Regions from separate parts of the Ensifer sp. ENS07 genome, predicted to be linked through region 2. Evidence: riboswitches for the same ligand, from Rfam matches in the RefSeq annotation. Region 2 holds a riboswitch; the other holds the start of a gene.
The links. A riboswitch is a leader RNA that binds a small molecule or an ion and turns the genes downstream of it on or off. The one in region 2 is predicted to bind thiamine pyrophosphate.
Positions count from the first base shown of each region.

Region 1: it holds a riboswitch for thiamine pyrophosphate, as region 2 does, so the genes downstream of both, thiB (thiamine ABC transporter substrate binding subunit) here and thiC (phosphomethylpyrimidine synthase ThiC) in region 2, are expected to answer to the same signal.

Region 1 covers NZ_JACVBE010000010.1:173,754-177,962, reverse strand. Annotated here, with positions in the region: gene IB277_RS26045 (ABC-F family ATP-binding cassette domain-containing protein) at 1-655, opposite strand, end outside; gene IB277_RS26040 (thiamine diphosphokinase) at 659-1,309, opposite strand; gene IB277_RS26035 (GNAT family N-acetyltransferase) at 1,394-1,879, opposite strand; TPP riboswitch at 2,015-2,133, shown strand; gene thiB (thiamine ABC transporter substrate binding subunit) at 2,185-3,213, shown strand; gene thiP (thiamine/thiamine pyrophosphate ABC transporter permease ThiP) at 3,221-4,209, shown strand, end outside.
Region 2 covers NZ_JACVBE010000009.1:184,396-188,604, reverse strand. Annotated here, with positions in the region: gene thiC (phosphomethylpyrimidine synthase ThiC) at 295-2,118, opposite strand; TPP riboswitch at 2,209-2,337, opposite strand; gene IB277_RS24830 (sigma-54 dependent transcriptional regulator) at 2,435-3,799, opposite strand; gene IB277_RS24825 (ATP-binding protein) at 3,803-4,209, opposite strand, start outside.

The DNA.
Region 1 (4,209 bases), on a different contig from region 2:
GTTCCAGCTCCTCGGCCTCCAGCACCTCGTCACGCCAAGCCTCGAAATGGGCAAAGCCGCGGTCGAGCCGCCGCGACTGGCCACGGTCGAGCCAGACGGTCGCGGTCGAGACCTTCTCCAGGAAGCGCCGGTCGTGCGAGATCAGAACGAGCGCCGAACGGCTGCGGATCAGTTCGTCTTCCAGCCATTCGATCGTCGGCAGATCGAGATGGTTGGTCGGCTCGTCGAGCAGCAGGATATCCGGCTCCGGCGCCATGACACGGGCAAGCGCCGCGCGACGCGCCTCACCGCCCGAAAGGCGCTTCGGGTCTTCCTCGCCGGTCAACCCCAGGTGCTGCAGCAGATAGGCGACGCGATAGGGATCGTCACTCGGGCCGAGTCCTGCCTCGGCATAGGTCTGCACCGTGTCGTAGCCGTCGAAATCCGGCGCCTGGTGCAGATAGCGGATGGTCGCGGAGGGATGGCGGAAGATTTCGCCCGACTGCGCCTCGGCCAGGCCCGCGGCAATCTTCATCAGCGTCGACTTGCCCGAGCCGTTGCGGCCGACCAGACAGATGCGGTCGCCCGGTTCGACTTGAAAATTGGCGCCGGCTAGCAGCGGCGCGCCGCCGAAGGTGAGGAAGATGTCGTCGAGTTTCAGAATGGGAGGCGCCAAGGCTCAGGCTCCGGAAAGATCATAGGGGCGGGCGAGCACAATGGCGCGACCGCTCTGGAGAGTGAAGCGAAGGGGACCCTCCGCAACGTTGGAAACGGTTCGGGACGAGCCGAACGGCAAGGTGAAATCGTCGAGCGGATAGCGCGCATTGACGATCGAAAGACCGGTAAGCTCGGTCAACCCGAGCACCGAGAAGAGGCAGCCCTTGGGTAGGTCGAGGTCGAGCGAGCCGGCCAGCAGCGGATAGGCCTCTTCCTCGCCCGAGGTCATCAACACGGAAAGGCCACGCTCGGCAAGGGCGACGGCATGCAGCAGGTGCATGAAGGCGTGATCGCTGCGGGTACCGCCGAGGGCGCCGGCGAAAATCAGGCGATCGGCTCCACGCGACAGCGCCGCCTCGACCGCGATCTCCCCGTCCGTCGCGGCCTTCGCCGCCGGATAGGGCTCGCGCGGGACGGAGGCGTAGTCCGCAAGAAGGGCTTCCTCGGTCGAGTCGAAATCACCGACCCAGACATCCGGCACGATGCCGAGCAATCGGGCATGGCGCATGCCGCCGTCAGCCGCAATGAAGCGACTTGCGGCCAGCTGGTGAGCCAGCCGGTCGGTCAGCGAAAGGGCGCCGCCAAGCAGAATGGTGAAGGTCGATCGAGCCATGGCAAAGCCCATAGCGCAAAGGACCGCCGAAGGAAAACGAAGAAAACCGTCGAACGAGCGGTTCTCGATATTTTGGTCAGACCATCAATGCCCCTCGGGCACCGGATCGGGAAAAAGCATGCCGGCATAAATGCCGGGGGTCGAATCCGGAATTTCGACGGCGCCGGCCACCCGCTCGTAGAACTTCGCCGGCCCGACGCCGCCGATAATCGCGTAGCCATAGCCGGCCTCGCGCATGGCCGTGAGGCTTGCAAGCAACAGTGCCTCACCGATCCCCTGCCCGCGCATGCTTTCGTCGACGCCGGTCGGACCGAAGAAGCCGAGTGCCGTTACGTCGTGGCAGGAAAAGCCGACGATCTTTTCGTCATGGACAGCGACGTGCATGCGCGTCGGGGTGGAGGAAAAGGCGGCTTCCGCCTCGCCCGCCCATCCGGCACCGAAAGTCTTTTCAATCCAGGAAACGACCAGGCGGCGCTCCGGCGCCATGGCGCGGCGAATGCTGATGCCAAGGCCAAGCTTCGACTGAGGTTCAGCCGGCAGGGCATAAAGTCGAACAAGCATATCGGGCATGACATTTCCTCCTCGCTGCCGTTGTGTAGCGCAGTTGGCGGCATACGCAAACACGAGCCATTGTGCTGGCCAGGCGTCCCCTTGCTTCGCCGTAAACATCGCTTGCCATGGGACCGAGGCAGCGGTAAATCTCTTGCCGCTCTAACGGGGTGCCTCCCGACCGCATTGCGGCCGGAGGCTGAGAGGCGTCAAAACGCCAACCCGCGGAACCTGATCCGGCTCATACCGGCGGAGGGATTAGACGCGATCGGATCGATACGCCCTTTTCCCATGCAACAACGAACTTTGGGAGAGAGGTCCTCGCCATGTCCAATTCATCGCAACTTAAATTCTTTAGCCGGCTAGCCCTTGCGACGGCCGCGAGCCTTGTTTTCTCCGGCGCCGCGACCGCCGCCGACAAGACGCTGACGGTGTACACCTATGAGAGCTTTATCACCGAATGGGGCCCGGGCGCCAAGGTCGCAGAAGCCTTCGAGAAGACCTGCGAATGCAAGGTCAACTATGTCGGCGTGGCCGACGGCGTCGAGCTGCTCACCCGCCTGAAGCTCGAAGGCGAGGCTTCCAAGGCCGACATCGTGCTTGGCCTCGACACCAACCTCGTTGCGGAAGCCAAGGCAACGGGCTTCTTCGCGCCGCACGGCGTCGAGGCAACCGGCGTCACCGTTCCCGGCAACTTCTCCGACGACACGTTCCTGCCCTATGACTACGGCCACTTCGCCGTCGTCTACGACACCGAGACGCTGAAGACGCCGCCGAAGAGCCTGAAGGAGCTGGTAGAAGGCGACCCGTCGCAGAAGATCGTCATCGAGGATCCGCGTACGTCGACGCCGGGCCTCGGCCTCCTGCTCTGGGTCAAGGCCGTCTATGGCGATGAGGCGGGTGCCGCCTGGACGAAGCTGAAGGACCGCGTTCTGACCGTCACCCCCGGCTGGTCGGAAGCCTATGGCCTCTTCACCAAGGGCGAGGCGCCGATGGTGCTGTCCTACACCACGTCGCCGGCCTACCACATGGTCGCGGAAAACACCGAGCGCTATCAGGCCGCTGCCTTCTCCGAAGGGCACTACATCCAGATCGAAGTCGCCGGCATGACCAAGAACGCCAAGGAGCCGGAACTGGCAAAGCAGTTCCTCGCCTTCATGACCGGTCCGGACTTCCAGTCGATCATCCCGACGACGAACTGGATGATGCCGGTCGCAGCGACCAAGGAGCCGCTGCCGGACGCCTTCAATAAGCTGGTCAAGCCGGAAAACACCTTCCTCCTGCCCTCGGAGGACGTCGCCAAGAACCGCAAGGCCTGGATCGACGAATGGCTTGCCGCCATGAGCAAGAACTGAGGCCGGATTGTTCGCACTGCGCGAAAATCGTATGACAGTGGTCGCCGGGGCAGCCTGCCTCGGCGTCTTCGTCCTTTTCGTCGGTCTTGCGATCGTCGCCTTGCTGAGCCAGACGGGCGGCGCGAGCGACGATGCGCTGTTCGACGCCTACATCTGGCGCGTCACCCGCTTCACGCTGCTGCAGGCGACCCTCTCGACGTTGCTGTCCGTGCTCTTTGCCATCCCCGTCGCCCGGGCGCTAGCGCGACGACCGCAGTTCCCCGGCCGCATCTGGCTGCTGCGCTTGATGGCGCTGCCACTCGGACTGCCGGTTCTGGTTGGCGCACTCGGGCTGATCGAGATCTGGGGGCGGCAGGGTTTCCTCAATTCCGGCCTACGCTGGCTCGGCCTCGCGCAGCCCGTCAGCATTTACGGCCTGTTCGGCATCCTGCTTGCCCACGTCTTCTTCAACATGCCGCTTGCAGCGCGCCTGTTCCTGGCCGGGCTCGAGCGCATCCCCGCCGAATACTGGCGCAGCGCCGCCAATCTCGGCATGCCGTCACGCGCACTCTTTCGCTTCATCGAATGGCCCGTGCTGCGCGGCCTCCTGCCGGGTGCCGCCGGCCTCGTCTTCATGCTCTGCGCCACCAGCTTCACCCTCGTGCTGACGCTCGGCGGCGGGCCTGCGGCCAGCACAATCGAAGTGGCGATCTACCAGGCGCTGCGTTTCGATTTCGATCCGCCGCGCGCGATCGCGCTGTCAGCCCTGCAGATCGCCATGACCGGCCTGCTGCTGCTCCTGCTTCGTCATCTGGCGACCGAGCCGGAAGAGGGCATGACCGGTGGCCGCACTGTGCGCCGTTTCGATGGCGCGTCAAGGATCGCGCGCCTGAGTGATGGCACCTGGATCACGCTTGCCTTTCTGTTTCTCGGCGCGCCGCTGGTCGCGGTTCTCATCTCCGGACTCGAAGCCGATCTGCTGAAGCTCGCCCGCGATCCGGCGGTGCACCGGGCGCT
Region 2 (4,209 bases):
TATTGGGGGGACGGGCGACACGGAGCGCAAGGTGCGGGCCTCTGGCGGCGGCCACGACATACAGATGATCGCCCTCATCGCTGAGGCGTCGCGAGAGGGACAGAGGACGTTGCATGTTTGTTGATTGAACGGGGTCGTTGGCGCGCCTCCCACCCTCCGTCATGCTCGGCTCAAGCCCAAGCATGACGGAGGAGGAGAGCCTTGGCGATCGCCGCTTCCGCTTCCGAGGCGGGAGGCGCAGCCCTGAGTGAACTGAAGGGGCCGTGACTGGCCCCTTCAACGAGTCTCTGTCGTCTACTCGGCCGCGCCAGCCGCCCCTTCCACCGGCATATAGAGGTCGCCGCCCTCGCGGTATTTCGCGGCCATTGCCTCCAGGCCTTCCTTCTGCGCTTCTGCGCGGATGTCGTGCGAGATCCGCATCGAGCAGAATTTCGGGCCGCACATGGAGCAGAAATGCGCGACCTTGTGCGCTTCCTTCGGCAGTGTCTCGTCGTGGAAGTTACGGGCCGTCTCCGGGTCGAGCGAGAGGTTGAACTGGTCCTCCCAGCGGAATTCGAAGCGCGCGCGCGACAGCGCGTCGTCGCGCACCTGGGCGGCCGGATGGCCCTTGGCGAGATCGGCGGCATGGGCGGCGATCTTGTAGGTGATGACGCCGACCTTGACGTCGTTGCGATCGGGAAGACCCAGATGCTCCTTCGGCGTGACGTAGCAGAGCATGGCGGTGCCGAACCAGCCGATCATCGCCGCGCCGATGCCCGACGTGATGTGGTCGTAGCCGGGCGCAATGTCCGTCGTCAGCGGTCCGAGTGTGTAGAACGGCGCCTCGCCGCAGACGGCGAGTTGCTTGTCCATGTTCTCCTTGATCTTGTGCATCGGCACGTGGCCGGGGCCTTCGATCATCACCTGACAATCCTTGGCCCAGGCGATCTTGGTGAGCTCGCCGAGCGTTTCGAGTTCGGCGAATTGTGCCGCGTCGTTGGCATCGGCGATCGAGCCGGGGCGCAGGCCGTCGCCGAGCGAGAAGGAGACGTCATAGGCGCGGCAGATGTCGCAGATTTCCTCGAAATGCTCGTAAAGGAAGCTCTCGCGATGGTGATGCAGACACCACTTGGCCATGATCGAGCCGCCGCGCGAAACGATGCCGGTGACGCGATCGACGGTGAGCGGGATGTAGTGCAGCCGGACGCCGGCATGGATGGTGAAATAGTCGACGCCCTGTTCAGCCTGCTCGATCAGCGTGTCGCGATAGACTTCCCAGGTGAGGTCCTCGGCAATGCCGTTGACCTTTTCCAGCGCCTGGTAAAGCGGCACGGTGCCGATCGGAACCGGTGAGTTGCGGATGATCCATTCGCGGATGTTGTGGATGTTGCGGCCGGTCGAAAGGTCCATGACGGTGTCGGCGCCCCAGCGCGTCGCCCAGACCATCTTTTCGACCTCTTCCGCCATCGACGAGGTGACGGCGGAGTTGCCGATATTGGCATTGATCTTCACCAGAAAATTACGGCCGATGATCATCGGCTCGGATTCCGGATGGTTGATGTTGGCAGGCAGGATCGCGCGGCCGCTGGCAATTTCCTGGCGCACGAATTCGGGTGTCACGTGATCGGGGACGTGGGCGCCGAAGCTCTCGCCGTCGCGGACTTTCGCACGCGCCGCGTCGCGGCCGAGATTTTCGCGGATCGCCACGAACTCCATTTCCGGCGTGATGATGCCGGCGCGGGCATAGGCAAGCTGGGTCACTGCGCGGCCGCCCGTGGCCTTCAGCGGCGCATGCTGGAACGGGAAGGTCGGTGTCAGCCTGTCGCCGCTCACAAAGCCGTTGTCCTCGGGGCGGACCACGCGTCCCTCATAGGTTTCCACATCGCCGCGGTCGACGATCCAGTTGCGGCGCAGCCGCGGCAGGCCGTCCTCGATGCGGATCTCGGCGTCGTCGGCGGTGTAGGCGCCGGAGGAATCATAGACCGTAACCGGTTGCTCGCCCGACGTCGGGTGGAGCGCAATCTCGCGCATCGGCACGCGGATATCCGGATGAAGCACGCCCGGCTTGTGGATCTTGCGGGAGGCGGGAAGCGGTCCTTGCGTGACCGTGAGGGCTGCGGGTTTGGTGGCAATATTCATGACGAGGCTCCAAGTTTGCAATTGGAGACCCAGTTCTGATGCCGGAAAGATGAAAGACGCTCCGCCAGATGCTGGACGCACGGAATCCTGGCTTCGATATCTGCACCGTCCCTACGCCAGTATGAACTGGATCAGGTTCAACGGGTCACTGCGCCACAGCCGGCAAGCCGGCCATCCAGCAGAATCTCAGCCCCTTGCGGGACCCCCCTGGTGAATGCCTAGATCATAGCCATCGATCGGCCCGGGTCGTCAAGCGTGAATTCGCCTGCCGACAAAGATGCACCTATTGCGTGTGGTGACGGATTCGGGTTTGACGCTAGCGGCCGGCCTTTTCCGGTGCGGCCCGCTCGGCGTAATCGGCACGGTTGATGCCGTGGCGCTGGAGCTTGTCGTAGAATGTCTTGCGCGGAATGCCGAGCGCCTCGATCGTCGCCTTGACGTCGCCGCGCTGAGCCCGCAACACCTCTTTCAGGATCTCCGCCTCGTAGCGTTCGAGCCGTTCCGGGAGCGCAAATCCAGGCTGTTCGGCGGGCGCAATCGGCTGTCCCAGCGGACCTTCGACACCAAGCGCCACGCGTTCTGCAAAGTGCGAGAGCTCGCGCACATTGCCCGGCCAGGCATGCGTCATCAGATGTCTCTGCACGGCCGATGTGACCACAGGCGCGTCGCGCTTGAAGCGCTCGGCCGCCCGGGTCAGGAAGTGCGAGAAGAGCAGCGGGATATCGTCTCGGCGTTCGCGCAGCGGTGGGATCGACAGCGTTACGACATTCAATCTAAAGTAGAGGTCTTCCCGGAAATCGCCGCGCTGCGCCGGGTCGCCAAGATCGATTTTGGCAGCCGCGATGACGCGGATATCGACCGGACGAACCTGGTTGGTGCCAAGCGGCGTGATTTCGCGCGCTTCCAGAACGCGCAGCATCTTCACTTGAGTCGCCGGTGGCATCGCCTCGATCTCGTCGAGGAACAGCGTGCCGCCGCTCGCATGCTCGATCCGGCCGATGCGCTTCTTCAAGGCGCCGGTGAAGGCGCCCTGTTCGTGGCCGAAGAGTTCGCTTTCGATCACCGTTTCGGGCAGCGCCCCGCAATTCAGCGCCACGAAGTTGCCGTTGCGGCGTCGGCTCCAATTGTGGAGCAGCGTCGCCACCACCTCCTTGCCGCTGCCCGTCTCGCCGGCGACGAGCACGTCGACATCGGTATCGGCAATGTGCCGGATCGTCTGGCGCAAACGTTCCATGACCGGCGTCTGGCCGATCAGCGGCAGGCTGTCGCCGGCCGTCTCGGCGGCCCGTTTCAGCGCGCGGTTTTCCATCACGAGCCGGCGTTTTTCCAGCGCGCGATGCACGCTCTGCACCAGCCGGTCGGCGGCAAAGGGTTTGGGGATGAAGTCGTAGACGCCATCCTGCAGCGCCTGCACTGCCATCGGGATGTCGCCATGGCCGGTCACCAGGATCACCGGCAGATCCGCGTCGAAAGCTTCGATGCGGCGGAAGAAGGCGAGGCCGTCGATGCCCGGCATGCGGATATCGCTGACGACGACTCCGTCGAAATTCGCATCCAGCGTCTTCAACGCTTCGGCAGCGCTGGCAAAAGGGGTAACGGCGAGGCTGGCGAGTTCCAGCGTCTGCGTCATCGCCTTGCGCAGGTGGTTGTCGTCGTCGACGAGATAGACGGTCGGCTGCATCGCTCAGGCCCTCTTCAGGCGAACCGTGAAGACGGTGCCCCTGTCGCTGGTTTCGACGGTGATATCGCCGCCATAGTCGGCGACGATCTCCTTGGAGATGGCAAGGCCGAGGCCGAGCCCTTCATCCTTCGAGGTGTTGAACGGCGTGAACAGATCCTCGTGGATGTGCAGGGGAATGCCTGGGCCGTTATCGGCAACGACGAGCAAAACCGTACCCGAGGGACCGTCCTCGCAGCGCACGCGGATCTCGGCGCCGCTGCGCGTGCCGAGCGCTTCCAGGGCATTTTGCAAAAGGTTGATCAGCACCTGCTCGAGCCGGATGCGGCTGCCGAGGACGCTGAGGCCATTTTCCGGCAGGTCGATGACGATCGCATCCATGCGGCCGGCAAAGCGGCTGCGCAGCAACATCA